3 regions of the Mesorhizobium sp. WSM4884 genome follow, and region 2 is predicted to be linked to each of the others. Evidence: riboswitches for the same ligand, from Rfam matches in the RefSeq annotation. Region 2 holds a riboswitch; each other region holds the start of a gene.
The links. Region 2 has a riboswitch for thiamine pyrophosphate ahead of thiC (phosphomethylpyrimidine synthase ThiC). Riboswitches for the same ligand answer to the same signal wherever they lie in the genome.

Region 1: it holds a riboswitch for thiamine pyrophosphate, as region 2 does, so the genes downstream of both, thiC (phosphomethylpyrimidine synthase ThiC) here and thiC (phosphomethylpyrimidine synthase ThiC) in region 2, are expected to answer to the same signal.
Region 3: it holds a riboswitch for thiamine pyrophosphate, as region 2 does, so the genes downstream of both, thiB (thiamine ABC transporter substrate binding subunit) here and thiC (phosphomethylpyrimidine synthase ThiC) in region 2, are expected to answer to the same signal.

What each region holds. Positions count from the first base shown of each region.
Region 1 is NZ_JARTVO010000035.1:27,345-32,400, forward strand. It holds gene P9236_RS29750 (thiazole synthase) at 1-223, opposite strand, end outside; gene thiS (sulfur carrier protein ThiS) at 225-422, opposite strand; gene thiO (glycine oxidase ThiO) at 391-1,392, opposite strand; gene thiC (phosphomethylpyrimidine synthase ThiC) at 1,389-3,224, opposite strand; TPP riboswitch at 3,328-3,444, opposite strand; gene P9236_RS29770 (hypothetical protein) at 3,762-4,025, opposite strand; gene P9236_RS29775 (metallophosphoesterase) at 4,517-5,056, shown strand, end outside.
Region 2 is NZ_JARTVO010000001.1:425,524-430,579, reverse strand. It holds gene P9236_RS01945 (thiazole synthase) at 1-28, opposite strand, end outside; gene thiS (sulfur carrier protein ThiS) at 32-229, opposite strand; gene thiO (glycine oxidase ThiO) at 198-1,205, opposite strand; gene thiC (phosphomethylpyrimidine synthase ThiC) at 1,209-3,053, opposite strand; TPP riboswitch at 3,158-3,274, opposite strand; partial or broken gene P9236_RS01925 (hypothetical protein) at 3,355-3,678, opposite strand; partial or broken gene P9236_RS01920 (aminotransferase class III-fold pyridoxal phosphate-dependent enzyme) at 3,687-4,256, opposite strand; partial or broken gene P9236_RS01915 (prenyltransferase) at 4,256-4,570, opposite strand; gene P9236_RS01910 (hypothetical protein) at 4,762-5,025, opposite strand.
Region 3 is NZ_JARTVO010000013.1:45,902-50,957, forward strand. It holds gene P9236_RS20180 (ABC-F family ATP-binding cassette domain-containing protein) at 1-1,529, opposite strand, end outside; gene P9236_RS20185 (thiamine diphosphokinase) at 1,531-2,175, opposite strand; TPP riboswitch at 2,310-2,424, shown strand; gene thiB (thiamine ABC transporter substrate binding subunit) at 2,468-3,478, shown strand; gene thiP (thiamine/thiamine pyrophosphate ABC transporter permease) at 3,770-5,056, shown strand, end outside.

The DNA.
Region 1 (5,056 bases), on a different contig from region 2:
AGAGGCAGCCGGCGGTATTGGGCAGGGTTCTGGCGCCCAGCGAGCGGATCAACGACCAGAATTGTTCGCCGGCCCTACCGCCCGCCATCTCACGCCGCAACGAGACGGTCACCACCGACGTGCCCGATGCCTTGACTGCATCGGCAAGGATGGCCGGCGAAGGATACTGAGCCGTGCCGAGAAGCAGGCGCGACGAAAGCTCGGTTCCATAAAGCTCCAACATGCTAGCCGCCCTGCATGGGCGAGAGGATTTCGATCCGGTCGCCGTCGCTCAACTGGAACTCCGCGCGGTTGGCTTTGTGCACGAGGTCGCTGTTGACGGCGGTGGCGAGCCAATCGCCCTCATAGTCGAGCGCGGCAAGCAACTCGGCCAGCGTGGTGGCGGCAATCTCACGCGCCTCGCCGTTGACCATCAGTTTCATGAGCATGCTCCTTGGTTCTGTCTTGACTGAAAACCAGGTCGGCAGCCTGGCGCGCCATGGCGGGGGCGAGGAGAAAACCGTGACGATAAAGACCGTTGATCGCGATGATCTCACCGTCTGTTTCGACGCGTGGCAAATTGTCGGGAAATGCCGGACGGACACCCACACCGGTTTCAACGATCTCGGCCTCACCAAAGGCCGGATGGAGGGCATGGGCGGCGCCCAGCAGCTCCATCATGGAACGCGCCGTCACCGGTCCGGCGCTCTGGCTTTCAATCATCGTCGCTCCGATCATGAAACGGTGATCGGTGCGCGGCACGGCATAAAGCGGAAAGCGTGGATGAAGCAAACGGACCGGCCGCGACAGCGAGACATCAGGCGTGCGAAGGATCAGCATTTCGCCGCGAACACCGCGCAGCCTGTCATCGGCCGCTGCCATTCCCATGCAGTCTATCTGACGGGCGAATCCCGAAACAGGCCGGGCGTCGCAGCCGAAGTGGAATTTGACACCCATGGTCGCAAGCTTGTCATGAAGTGCCGCCATCGCCGGGCGTGGGTCGAGGTGAGCCTCGTCGGGGAAGAGCAATCCACGCCGGAAGCGGCCGGCGAGGTCGGGTTCCAGGAGCGCAATTTCGTTTTCATCGACGCGCCGATGCCCTGACGTGCGACTGGCGAACCGGTCAAGCTCACCGGCATCACGCGGCGCGGCCACGACCAATGTCCCGGCCCGTGTCACCTGACCCGACAGCACCGCATCCCACCAGTCGGCAGCATCGCGTCCGAGATCCAGCACCGGCTGCTCCGCGCTTTCGCGCTCGCACCATGGCGCCAGCATGCCGCCGGCGAACCACGACGCGTTGCCACCAAGGCCATGCCGCATCTCGGCGACGGTGACCGTCGCGCCGCGGGCGGCGAGTTCGAAAGCGACGGTGAGGCCGGCAACGCCGGCCCCTTTGACGAGCACCCTCATGATGGTTTGGGAGCCTCTGGCACGACCGGTACGCCAGTCTCGTCCGCCTGCATGTAGAGATCGCCGCCCTCCCGGTATTTTGCCGCCATTGCCGCCATGCCTTCCTTCTGGGCCTCGGCACGGATGTCGTGGGAAATGCGCATGGAGCAGAATTTCGGCCCGCACATCGAACAAAAATGTGCCAGCTTGTGCGCCTCCTTGGGCAAGGTCTGGTCGTGGAAGGACCGTGCGGTTTCGGGGTCGAGCGACAGGTTGAACTGGTCCTCCCAGCGGAACTCGAAGCGCGCGCGCGAAAGGGCATCATCCCTGGTTTTCGCTGCCGGATGGCCCTTCGCCAGATCGGCTGCATGGGCGGCTATCTTGTAGGTGATCACGCCAATCTTGACGTCGTTGCGGTCGGGAAGGCCGAGATGCTCTTTCGGCGTGACGTAGCAAAGCATTGCGGTGCCGAACCAGCCTATCATGGCGGCACCTATCCCTGAGGTGATGTGGTCATAGCCCGGCGCGATGTCGGTCGTCAGCGGCCCCAACGTGTAGAACGGCGCCTCACCGCACACTGCGAGCTGCTTGTCCATGTTCTGCTTGATCTTGTGCATGGGGACATGGCCCGGGCCTTCGATCATCACCTGGCAGTCCTTTGCCCAGGCAATCTTGGTGAGTTCTCCAAGTGTTTCCAGTTCGGCGAATTGCGCCGCGTCGTTCGCATCGGCGATTGAACCGGGACGAAGGCCGTCGCCGAGCGAGAAGGAGACGTCATAGGCTCTGGCGATGTCGCAGATCTCCTCGAAATGCTCGTAGAGGAAGCTCTCCCGGTGATGGTGCAGGCACCATTTGGCCATGATCGAGCCGCCGCGCGAGACGATGCCCGTGACCCGGTCGACGGTCAGCGGGATGTAGTGCAGCCGCACGCCGGCGTGGATGGTGAAATAGTCGACGCCTTGCTCGGCCTGCTCGATCAGCGTGTCGCGGTAGACCTCCCAGTTCAGATCCTCGGCGATGCCGTTGACCTTTTCCAGCGCCTGATAGAGCGGCACCGTACCGATCGGCACCGGCGCATTGCGCACGATCCAGTCGCGGATGTTGTGGATGTTGCGGCCGGTCGACAGGTCCATCACCGTGTCCGCGCCCCAGCGGATAGCCCAGACCATTTTTTCGACCTCTTCGGCCATCGACGATGTGACAGCCGAGTTACCGATGTTGGCGTTGATCTTGACCAGAAAATTGCGACCGATGATCATCGGCTCGCTCTCGGGATGATTGATGTTGGCGGGAATGATTGCGCGCCCGCGCGCCACCTCGTCGCGCACGAATTCGGGTGTGACGAAATCTGGGATCGCCGCGCCGAAGGCTTCGCCGTCGCGTTGCAGCTTGCCGCGCATCACCTCGCGGCCGAGATTCTCGCGGATGGCTACGAACTCCATTTCTGGCGTGATGATGCCGGCGCGCGCATAGGCAAGTTGGGTCACCGCCTTGCCCTGCTTGGCCTTGAGCGGCCGATTGCGTATCGGAAATTCCGGTGTCAGGCGCTCGCCGGTGGCGAATCCATTGTCTTCCGGCCGGACGTGGCGGCCGTCATAGGCTTCGACATCGCCACGCGCCGTGACCCATTCGTGGCGAAGCCGGGCAAGGCCTTTTTCGATGCTGGTTTCGACTGATGGATCGGTGTAGGGGCCGGACGGATCGTAGACGGTGACGGGCGGTTCGCCGGCCGTCGGATGGACGGAAATCTCGCGCATCGGCACCCTGATCTGCGGGTAGAGGACGCCGGGCTTGTGGATTTTCCGCGAGGCGGGCAGTGGTCCCGTCGATACGGCGGGGGTGAGGGCATTCATCGTGAGGCTCCTTTGCTCATGCATTGGAGACCCAGTTCTGTGCCGGAAGGATGAAAAGACGCTTCTGTAGACCTGCTGCAACAGGACCTCGGGCGTAAACTCCCGCAAAGCGCTTGCACCGTCCCTACGCCAGTATGAACTGGATCAGGTTCAACGGGTCACTGCGCCGCGAAAGCCAGCAGTATCTCAGCCCCTTGCCGGGACTCCCCTGGTGAATGCCTTAGGTTGAACGGGCTGACGCTATCTTGTCAAGCGCATTCGGGCGCCTTCGGCCGGTGGCGACGACCGGCGGCCAGCCGGGCGGAGAGCTCGCGCATGCATCGGGGACAAGTCACGCCCCGTAGACCGGGGCTGAATGGCCAAAGCCTCATTCGCTTCGTGAAGGATGGAGAAACTGTATTGGCCATGTGCGCGTATCGACCAAGTAGCTCAGGCGGTCACGGATGTGGTTATTCTGGTCGAAGGTGACGAACGGCCTTGGGGGTCACCTCCTTTAGGATTCAGAGGTTGGAAGACGGCTTCTCGCGATCACGGCCATCAGGAAATACCTGTCTTCGGCTCAACCTCGACATGGCGTCCGATCGACCGCAGATATACAGCTATCTCGTTCATGAGATGATCGCGTTCGCCGTAGATTTCAGCAATCCTACGCAGCTGTGGCTCGACGGCCCTCCGTTGCGCTGGCGTGAAATCAGCATCGCCAAAGACGTATCCCAAGTTGCCAATCGCGCAAATTTTGCAGCCGGCGTCCACAACTGCTTGTACGAATGCCGGAATGTCTTTTTCTTGCATGGTCTTCATGTCGAACCTCTCGTGAATGGCGTGCTTGCGCCCCAATCTGCCTTTTCAGCGTGTCCTCTGGGCGGCGCAAGCCCTGAGCGTGACTGTGCACGGGCAACCTCGACTATCCCATCTGCCACGCTCTTTAGAATCGGTGGGGTCTGGTGATCGCAGGCTGGGCCACTCAAAAGCCTGCAAGAAGAAAGTCATGGCGACCATTGCTCAAGATCGCAAGGGTGCGTGCAAGACCTTCCGTTGGCAGTCATGCACGCTCGCTCAGAGATAGTCCGGCCGCGGAAATTCTCCCTTATTCGTAAGAAAGCTCATTGAGCAACTGGGCATTGAGCAACTGGGTCTCACGTCACGGGTCTCGTGTGCTTCACAGCCGAAAAATAGCCGCCGTGGCAATTCTCGAAAAGTGCAGGCTACCTCGTTAAGGACACTGCGGATGATCGTTCGCGCTTGGCAAAAGCGAACGGATTAGTCTATGGCTCTCGGCAGGGGGGCGAGTTATGCGGCGGGTGCGAATCCTTCAAGTAGGCGATATTCACTATCCGGACTGGCATCCTTCCTCTAGCAACATCGATGCCAAGGATAGCAAGTTCGCTCCGAAAATAACGCAGAAGCTACGCGCGTCTTCGCTGCGTGCCGTCTTGACGAAACTTCGGCGGCTGACGACTTCGAAGCCCTTGGATTCGATCGCCTTCATGGGGGATTTCACGAGCCGTGGCGACAAGACCTTCATTGCTTCGGCATTCCAGCATTTCACGTTGCTCTGCCGCGCACAGGGACGCAGTTCAAAGGCGCTTCCGTTGATATTCGTACCGGGAAATCACGATGTGAACCGTGATGACGCGCGCGAACTTGGACCGACTGAGAAATTCAGCGAAATGGCGAGTTTAGCCGCCCGCTTGGGTTGGCAGACCGTTCCCGTGGACCAACCCGTGCACTTCAGACTTCCGACAGGATCCGCAGGCGCAAACTTCATCCTCGTCAACACAGCGATAGGCAGTTGGGAGCTTCAAAACCTTCCCGCGTTCCTTCGTGATCGT
Region 2 (5,056 bases):
CCAACTTTGTCCCGAGAAGATCGAACATCGGCTAGCCTCCCTGCATGGGCGACAGGATTTCGATCCGATCGCCTTCGTTCACCCGCAATTCCGCCCGTTCGGCCGCAGGCACGACATCGCCGTTCAGCGCGGTGGCGAGCCAGCCGCCCTCATAGTCAAGCTCCTTCAAAAGGGCGGCGAGCGTCGTCGCCCTGACCTCAAGCGCTTCGCCATTGACGATCAGCTTCATTTTCAGACTCCAGGTCGGCAGATGAATTGAAGAGAAGGCCGGCAGCCTGCTCGGCCATTGCCGGCGAGAGCAGGAAACCGTGCCGGTAAAGGCCGTTGATCGTGATCGCGCCGTCCTTCCGACGCTTCACCCGCGGCAGATTGTCGGGATAGGCGGGGCGCACGCCCACTCCTGTCTCGACGATTTCGGCCTCACCGAACGCCGGATGGAGCGCGTAGGCCGCATTGAGGAGCTCCATCAGCGAACGGGAGGTGATCGGCCCGTCATGGTCGCTTTCGATCATGGTCGCGCCGACCATGAAGTGATGATCGGCCCGCGGCACGACATAGATCGGATGACGCGGATGGAGGAGACGCACCGGCCGGGTGAGCGAAACCTCCCGCGTGTGGAGGATCAGCATCTCGCCGCGCACGCCACGCAAATCGTCGTCGGCTCGCGCGATGCCCGTGCAGTCGATCACCTGGTCGAAGCCAGAAAGGTCCACCTCGTCCACCTCGAAAAGGAAGACGACTCCCATCGCACGCAGCTTGTCGGCGAGGGCTTCGAGAACCCGACGGGGATCGAGATGAGCTTCGCCGGCGAAGAACAGGCCCTTGCGGAAGCGACCGGCAAGATCGGGTTCGAGGGCGGCGATCGCCTCGTCGTCGACGGACTCGTGATTGCGGGTACGGGCCGCAAAGCGGGCAAGCTCGAAGGCGTCGCGCACATGGGCGATGACGAGAGTGCCGGCCGTCGTCACGAGCCCGGGCAGCACCCTTTCCCACCAGTCGGTCGAAATTCTGCCGAGACTGACAACCGTCTCTTCGGCGCTTTCGCGTTCGCACCAAGGAGCAAGCATGCCGCCGGCGAGCCAGGAGGCATTGCCGCCTATCTGGCTCCGAATTTCGGCAACCGTGACCGACGCACCTCGCGCGGCCAATTCATGGGCGACGGTGAGGCCTGCCACACCGGCGCCTTTGACAAGGACACGGCGCACGGCTCAGTCCGTCCTCTGATCGTCCTGCGCCAAAGCTTGTTCTCCCGCCCCGGGCGTTTCGACCGGCACGTAGAGATCGCCGCCCGCGCGGTATTTCTGCGCCATCGCCGCCATCCCCTCCTTCTGCGCTTCGGCGCGAATGTCGTGGGAGATGCGCATGGAGCAGAATTTCGGTCCGCACATCGAGCAGAAATGCGCTACCTTGTGCGCTTCCTTGGGCAAGGTCTCGTCGTGCATCGAGCGCGCGGTTTCGGGATCGAGCGACAGGTTGAACTGGTCTTCCCAGCGGAACTCGAACCGCGCCCGCGAAAGCGCGTCGTCGCGGATCTTCGCCGCAGGATGCCCCTTGGCGAGGTCGGCGGCGTGCGCCGCGATCTTGTAGGTGATGACGCCGGTCTTGACGTCATTGCGATCCGGCAGGCCGAGATGTTCCTTCGGCGTCACGTAGCAGAGCATGGCCGTGCCGAACCAGCCGATCATGGCTGCGCCGATGCCGGACGTGATGTGGTCGTAGCCCGGCGCTATGTCCGTGGTCAGCGGTCCCAGCGTGTAGAAAGGCGCCTCGCCGCAGACGGCGAGCTGCTTGTCCATGTTCTGCTTGATCTTGTGCATGGGAACATGGCCGGGGCCCTCGATCATCACCTGGCAGTCCTTTGCCCAGGCGATCTTCGTCAATTCGCCAAGCGTTTCCAGCTCGGCGAATTGGGCTTGGTCATTGGCATCGGCGATCGAGCCGGGACGAAGGCCGTCGCCAAGCGAGAAAGAGACGTCATAGGCTCTGGCGATGTCGCATATCTCCGCGAAATGCTCATAGAGGAAGCTTTCGCGGTGATGGTGCAGGCACCATTTCGCCATGATCGAGCCGCCCCTGCTGACGATACCGGTAACCCGGCCGACGGTGAGCGGGATGTGATGCAGCCGCACGCCGGCATGAATGGTGAAGTAGTCGACGCCCTGCTCGGCCTGCTCGATCAGCGTGTCGCGATAGACTTCCCAACTCAGATCCTCGGCGACACCGCCCACCTTCTCCAGCGCCTGGTAGAGCGGCACCGTGCCGATCGGCACCGGCGAGTTGCGCACGATCCATTCGCGGATGTTGTGGATGTTGCGGCCGGTCGACAGGTCCATGACCGTGTCGGCACCCCAGCGGATGGCCCAGACCATCTTTTCGACCTCTTCGGCCATCGAAGAGGTGACGGCGGAACTGCCGATATTGGCGTTGATCTTCACCAGGAAATTGCGGCCGATGATCATCGGCTCGCTCTCGGGATGGTTGATGTTGGCGGGGATGATCGCGCGGCCGCGCGCCACCTCGTCGCGTACGAATTCCGGTGTGACGAAGTCCGGCATCGATGCGCCGAACGCCTCGCCGTCCCGTTGCAGCCCGCTCCGCATGATCTCGCGACCGAGGTTTTCGCGGATGGCAACGAATTCCATTTCGGGCGTGATGATCCCGGCGCGCGCATAGGCAAGCTGCGTTACCGCCTTGCCGGCCTTGGCCCGCAGCGGACGGTTGCGGGTCGGAAACTCCGGCGTCAGGCGCTCTCCTGTCGCAAATCCATTGTCCTCCGGCCTGATATGGCGGCCGTCATAGGATTCGACATCGCCACGCGCCACGATCCAGTCTTGCCGAAGGGGGGCAAGCCCCCTCTCGATATCGGTTTCGATTGCGGGGTCGGTATAGGGGCCTGACGGATCGTAGACCGTCACCGGCGGTTCACCGGCAGTCGGGTGAACGGCGATCTCGCGCATCGGCACCTTGATCTGCGGGTGGAGGGCGCCGGATTTGTGGATCTTCCGCGACGCCGGCAGCGGTCCAGTCGATACGGTGGGGGTCAGGGCATTCATTTGAGGCTCCTTTGCTCGTTGCATTGGAGACCCAGTTCTGTGCCGGAAGGATGAAAAGACGCTTCGGTCTGCCTGCCTGAGACAGGTCTTCGGGCATGAACGCCCGCAAAGCGCTTGCACCGTCCCTACGCCAGTATGAACTGGATCAGGTTCAACGGGTCACTGCGCCGCAAAAGCCAGCAGTATCTCAGCCCCTTGCCGGGACTCCCCTGGTGAATGGCTTAGGTTGAACGGGCCAGCGTCATCTTGTCAAGCGCGTTTGGCCGGCATTGCGGCTCAACGCCATCGTGCATGGAAGCTTCTCCGCCATGTGGTTGCGGAAGCCGCCGCCATCGTCGGTCAGCGTCTTGTAGTCGCCGGCCTTGACGGTGCTGTAGGCATAATCATGCAGCGCCAGCGGATCGGGATAGCGGCCCTCCTCGGCGATTGCCAGATAAGGCAGCATGTCCCAGTTGACGTCGGGCATGAACCAGGCCGTCACGGCGGTCAGCAGGATGTAGAGCGAGAAGATCGCCGCACCGATCGGCGCGGCCCATCTTGCGTAAGCCCCCTCGCCCCAGGCAAGACCGGCGCCGGTCAGCCGGTCGAGCGGATCGGCGGGAGCGACGGGTGGCCTGGTCAGCAGCGTCTGTCTCAGCGGACCTGGCTTTTTACAAAATCCTTCACGATCGCCACAATGCCGAGCGACAGGAAGCTGTCGAAGGCGTCGACGAAGCGGTCGACATGCTCGCGCTGGCAGATCAGCGGCGGCTCGAGCCGAATGACGTTGCGGTTGTACTCGGTGAAGGCGACGAGCACGTCGTAGTCGCGTAGCAAGAGCGAGCCGACGAAGCCCGACAGCGAACCCTTCAGCTTGTCGTCGAGCACGCTCACCACAGGACGCAGCACCATCGGCAAGGTCTGCGAGAAATCGTGGAACTCGAGCCCGATCATAAGACCCTTGCTGCGCACATCCTTGATGATCTTCGGATATTTCGCCTTCAGCGCCTGCAGCCGCTGCAAAAGGGAGTCGCCGGTCGACGCAGCATTGTCGATCAGCGCTTCGTCGTACAGCACGTTGAGCGCCTCGATCGCGGTGATGCAGGCCTCGCCCATGCCACCGAAGGTCGCCATGGCGTGGATCATTGCCGTCTTCGGCGTGCCATAGGCTTTCATGTAGACGTCGCGCCTGGCGATTATGGCGCCGACCGCGGCCTGGCCGCCGCGATCGCCTCGGCGAATTTGCGCGGCGTGCCCGTCGCCAGCACGATCCTGCGGCGGTCCTCATGTTCGCTGCGAAGCCGCTCGAGCAGTTCAAGCCGGTAAGGCAGCGATGCCGGATCGATGTCGATGCGCGCTGCGATTTCCTGCTTTAGCCGCGCCGGACCGCCGATCAACCAGAGCGGCAGGACAAAGAGATAGAGCGGATTCTTCTTGAGCAGGATGAACAGGCCTTCCCACAGAAGGTCCGTTGCAATCAGCGCGCCGTCGAGATCGACCGCAAGCGGAATTGCGTTCCCGTCCGACCGCGCGTCCATTGCTCTGCCCTGCTCACCCCACGCCGTATTTCGGCGCCTACGCGATGGATATAACGGGGCATGACGGAGTTAAAACGCCCGGTTGCGGCGCGCTGTGCGGGGTATTTCCGGTGCTATCGTTAAGCAGCGGCTACCGGAAACGATAAAAGGCCGGGCGTTTGCCCGGCCTTCGCCGATCGCGTCTAAGGATTTTACTTGATCCGGGCAACGCCGCCCGAGATCTCGACCGTTTCTGAACCGGTCAGCGCTTCGAGGTCACCATTGGGCAGGGTGACGAAGCAGCCATTCGGGCAGAACTCCACCGTCTCGCCGGCGGCCAGCGCCAGCTCGGTCTTGCCGCCGCCTTCGGTCACGATCAACGTCCGCGTCTGAGCGTCCTTGTTGACCGCGCTGGCGGCAAAAGCCGAACCGCCCAGGGCCAAGAAAGCGATGGCGGTAACGACAGACTTCCACATTGCAATTCCGGTGTTCCCACACCGCCTCTGT
Region 3 (5,056 bases), on a different contig from region 2:
GTTTCGGCTTTCGGCCTTGCCTTGCGGTCCTCGAGCTTTGAGCCGCCGCGCTGCGCCAGCATGTCGGAATAGCCGCCGGCATATTCGATCCAGCGTCCGCCGCCGTCCGGCGCGATCACGCTAGTGACGGTGCGGTCGAGGAAATCGCGGTCGTGGCTTACCAGGATCACTGTCCCGGCAAAGCCGGCGACCAGCTCCTGCAGCAGCTCAAGCGTCTCCATGTCGAGGTCGTTGGTCGGCTCGTCGAGCACCAGGAGATTCGCCGGCCGCGCCAGCACCCGGGCCAGCAGCAGCCGCGCGCGCTCACCGCCCGAAAGCTCCCGCACCGGCGTGCGCGCCTGCTCCGGCTTGAATAGAAAATCCTTCATGTAGGAGACGACGTGGCGCTGCTCGCCGTTGACCACGAGGTTCTCGCCGCGTCCGTCGGTCAGGTAATGCGCCAGCGTCTCCTGCGGGTCGACGGCCTCGCGCTTCTGGTCGAGCGTCGCGATCTCAAGATTGACGCCGAGCCGCACTGAGCCCGCGTCCGGCGTCAGCTCGCCGGTCAGCATTTTCAGAAGAGTCGTCTTGCCGGCGCCGTTCGGCCCGACCAGGCCGACACGATCGCCGCGCTGGATGCGGGTCGAGAACCCTTTGACCACGGTCAAGTCGCCAAAGCTCTTGTCGATCCCCTTGGCCTCGATCACCAACTTGCCGGATTCGGCGGCGTCGCTCGCCACCATGGTCGCCGTGCCTTCGGCGCCGCGATGGCTGCGAAAGCGCTGGCGCATGGCCTGCAGCTCGCCGAGGCGGCGCATGTTGCGCTTGCGCCTGGCGGTCACGCCATAGCGCAGCCAGTGCTCTTCGCGCACGATCTGGCGGCCGAGCTTGTGCTGTTCGCGCTCCTCCTCTTCCAGCACCTGGTCGCGCCATTCCTCGAAATGCGCGAAGCCCTTGTCCAGCCGCCGGGTCTGGCCGCGGTCGAGCCAGACCGTGGCGCGCGAGACGCGCTCGAGAAAGCGGCGATCGTGCGAGATCAGGATCACGGCCGAAGAGGTGCGGGCAAGCTCCTCTTCCAGCCATTCGATGACCGACAGGTCGAGGTGGTTGGTCGGCTCGTCGAGCAGCAGGATGTCGGGTTCGGGCGCCATGACGCGGGCGAGCGCGGCGCGGCGCGCCTCGCCGCCCGAAAGGTCGCTCGGCCGTTCCTCGCCGGTGAGGCCGAGATGGTCCATCAAATAGGTGGCGCGATGCGGGTCGTCGGCCGGCCCGAGACCAGCCTCGACATAGGCGCGCACGCTGGCGAAGCCATCCATATCGGGCATCTGCGGCAAATAGCGGACCGTTGCCGATGGCTGGCGGAACACCTCGCCGTCCTGCGGCTCGACCAGCCCGGCGGCGATCTTGAGCAGCGTCGACTTGCCCGAACCGTTGCGGCCGACAAGCGCGATCTTCTCGCCGGCGGAAGCGCTCAGCGACGCGCCGTCGAGCAGCGGCGTGCCGCCAAAGGTCAATTTTATGCCGTCGAGATTGAGAAGAGGCGGAGCCATGTCAGCTTTCGGCAAGAGGATAGGGGTGGGCGAGCAGCAGCGCCCGGCCACTCTCGAGCGCGATCTCGAGCCGGCCCTTGACCTCGTTCGATATAGTGAGCGAGGAGCCGAACGCCACCTCGACACGGTCGAGCGGCCATTTGGCGCCGGAGACCGTCAGGCCGGCGAGTTCGGAGAAGCCAAGCACCGAGAACAGCGTTCCGTCGGCGTAATCGAAGGCGGCTTTGCCCGGCAGGATGGGGACGCCCTCCTGCGCGCCGCTGGTCAGCAGTACCGTCGTGCCCGCCTCGGCCAGCCGATGCCCAAGCGCCTGATGCAGGAAGGCATGGTCGGCGCGCTTGCCGCCGAAGGCGCCGGCCAGCACCAAGCTGGTGGCGCCGCGCGCGAGCGCTTCGGCGATGGCGAGCTCGCCGTCGGTCATGTCCTTTTCGGCCGGAAAGATCTTGCGCGGCACGGCGGCGAGATCCTCCGGCAGGTTCGGCGGCACCGAGTCGAAGTCGCCGACCCATAGCTCCGGCACGAGGCCCAGCATGCGGGCATGACCGATGCCGGCGTCGGCGGCGATGACGCGGGAGCCTTCGATCTGGCGATCGAGCCGAGGCGTGCGGACGAGCTCGCCGCCAAGCAGGATGGTGAATGTTCCCATGGGCGTCGCCCTTACCAGCCCCGCCCGCGAAACGGAAGCCAGGCGCATCCAAACGGATAGCGCTGCGTTCCGAAGTCATCGGATGCCCGGCAAACTTCCGCTTGCGCGCCGCATCGGCCGGGCCTATGTCTCGAGGCGCTCTAACGGGGTGCCGGACGCTGACTTCGCGAACCGGCTGAGAGGCGACAATGCCAACCCGCCGAACCTGATCCGGTTTGTACCGGCGGAGGGATTAGACGTTTCGGACCATCCGACGCCTCAATTCCTTGTCACGCGAACAAAGGAGGCGCCGATGCGCTCACTATTGTCCCAGCTTATTCTCGCAACAGGCCTCGTTTCGCTTTTGGCAGCCGCCGGGCCTGCCGAGGCGAAGGACAAGCTCACCGTCTATACCTATGAAAGCTTCACCGCCGACTGGGGTCCGGGACCCGCGGTGAAGAAGGAATTCGAGGCCGAATGCGGCTGCGATCTCGAATTCGTCTCGGTCGCCGACGGCGTGGCGCTGCTCAACCGCGTCAAGCTGGAGGGCGCCGGCACCAAGGCTGACATCGTGCTCGGCCTCGACACCAACCTGACCGCAGACGCCAAGGCGAGCGGCCTTTTCGCGCCGCATGGCGCCGTTGCAGATTTGAATGTGCCCGAAGGCTGGAAGGACGACACATTCGTGCCCTTCGATTACGGCTATTTCGCCGTCGTCTACGACACCGAGAAGCTGAAGACCCCGCCGAAAAGCCTGAAGGAGCTGGTCGAGGGTGGCGCCGCCGACAAGATCGTCATTCAGGATCCGCGCACCTCGACGCCGGGCCTCGGTCTGCTGCTCTGGGTGAAGTCGGTCTATGGCGACAAGGCGCCGGAGGCCTGGGCCAAGCTCAAATCCAAGGTGCTTACGGTGACGCCGGGCTGGAGCGAGGCCTACGGCCTGTTCACCAAGGGCGAGGCGCCGATGGTGCTGTCCTACACCACCTCACCGGCTTACCACATGGTCGCCGAGAACACTGAACGCTACCAGGCCGCGTCCTTCGAGGAGGGCGAGTATCTGCAGATCGAGGTCGCCGGCATCACGACGACCGGCGCGAAGAACCCGCTGGCGGAAAAGTTCATCGCCTTCATGACCGGGCCGAAATTCCAGGACGTCATCCCGGAGACCAACTGGATGTTCCCGGCCGGCAAGACCGACAAGCCGCTCAACCCGGCCTTCGACAAACTGGTGAAGCCGACCAAGACCCTGCTGTTCAGCCCGGAAGAGGTCGCGGCCAACCGCAAAGCCTGGGTGGACGAGTGGCTGGCGGCGATGAGCAAGTAGCCGGCTTTGGTTATCTGTCGAAGATGATCGCTCTACGGCGCCTCCCTCTGTCCTGCCGGACATCTCCCCCACTTGGGGGGAGATTGACTGCCATTGGCGATTTCGCCAATTGGCAACGTTGCAGGAATGAGCAGGGCGCCGACGCTGCTGATCTCCCCCCTTGTGGGGGAGATGTCCGGCAGGACAGAGGGGGGCGCGAAGGAACACGGCGTTCGCTGGTTTCCAAACCTGCCCCGGTGGTGCAGCGTGCAATCTTCGCCGCGCCCTGACTCCCGCGTCACCGCCGGCATCATGGCCCTTGCGGCAATCGCCGTGCTCATCGGCGTCGCCTTCGTCGGGCTCATCCTAGAAGGCGCGAGCGACCCGTCCGGCGCTCTCGTCGCCTTCGACGGCTATCTCCTCCGTGTCGCCCGCTTCACGCTTTGGCAGGCGCTGCTTTCGACATTGCTGTCGGTCGCGCCGGCGCTGCTGGTGGCGCGTGCCCTGTCCCGGCACCCGAAGTTTCCCGGGCGTCGCCTGATCCTGCAGTTCTTCGCCGTGCCGCTGGCGCTGCCGGCCATCGTTGCCGCCCTCGGCGTGTTGGCGCTCTACGGCCATGCCGGCTATTTTGCCGGCGCTCTCGGCAGCCTTGACGGCAGCGAATGGCCCGGCATCTACGGATTGTCCGGCATACTGATCGCGCATGTCTTCTTCAATTTGCCCTTGGCCACGCGTCTTTTTCTGGAGGTGCTCGGCACGGTGCCCGCCGACCAGTGGCGGCTGGCGAGCCAGCTCGGCATGGGGGCCTGGCCGGCGTTGCGGCTGATCGAATGGCCGGCGCTGCGCGCGGCACTGCCGGGCGTCGCCGGACTGGTGTTCATGCTCTGCATCACCTCCTTCACCATCGTGCTGACGCTGGGCGGCGGGCCGGCCGCCACGACGCTGGAGGTCGCGATCTACCAGGCGTTGCGCTTCGATTTTGATCCGGCTAGGGCCGTGGTGCTGACGCTGCTGCAAATCGGTCTGACCTTCGTCGTGGTGACGGCACTGATGCGGCTTGGCGCCAATACGGTCGGCGACGCCAATCTGCCGGTGGCGCCACGCCGCTATCTTTCGGCGGGCAAGGCTGAAACGATGGTGAACGCCGGTTTGATCGCACTTACCTTGCTGTTCGTCGCCGGGCCGATGGCGGCGACCGTGCTGGCCGGCCTGGAAGCCGATCTCGGACGGCTGGCCGGCGAGGAGGCCGTGCGCCGTGCGACGCTCACCAGCGCCGCGCTCTCTTTCCTCTCGGCGCTGCTCTCGGTGGCGCTGTCACTCTCGCTCATCGCGGCCCGGCGCGCACTGGCCTTGCGGCGCCGCGCGGGCGGCGCCATGTCGCTGCTCGAACATGCCACCGACACCGGCGCCGGTTTCGTGCTGGTCGTACCGCCGATCGTGGTCGGCGCCGGCTGGTTCCTGGCCTTGCGTGGGGTCACGGATGTCTTTGCCGTCGCGCCCGTCATGGTCGTCGCCGTCAATGCAGTGATGGCGATGCCCTTTGCCATCCGCGCCGTTCGCCCTGCCTATGACGCGGCGAGCGAGCGTCACGAGCGGCTC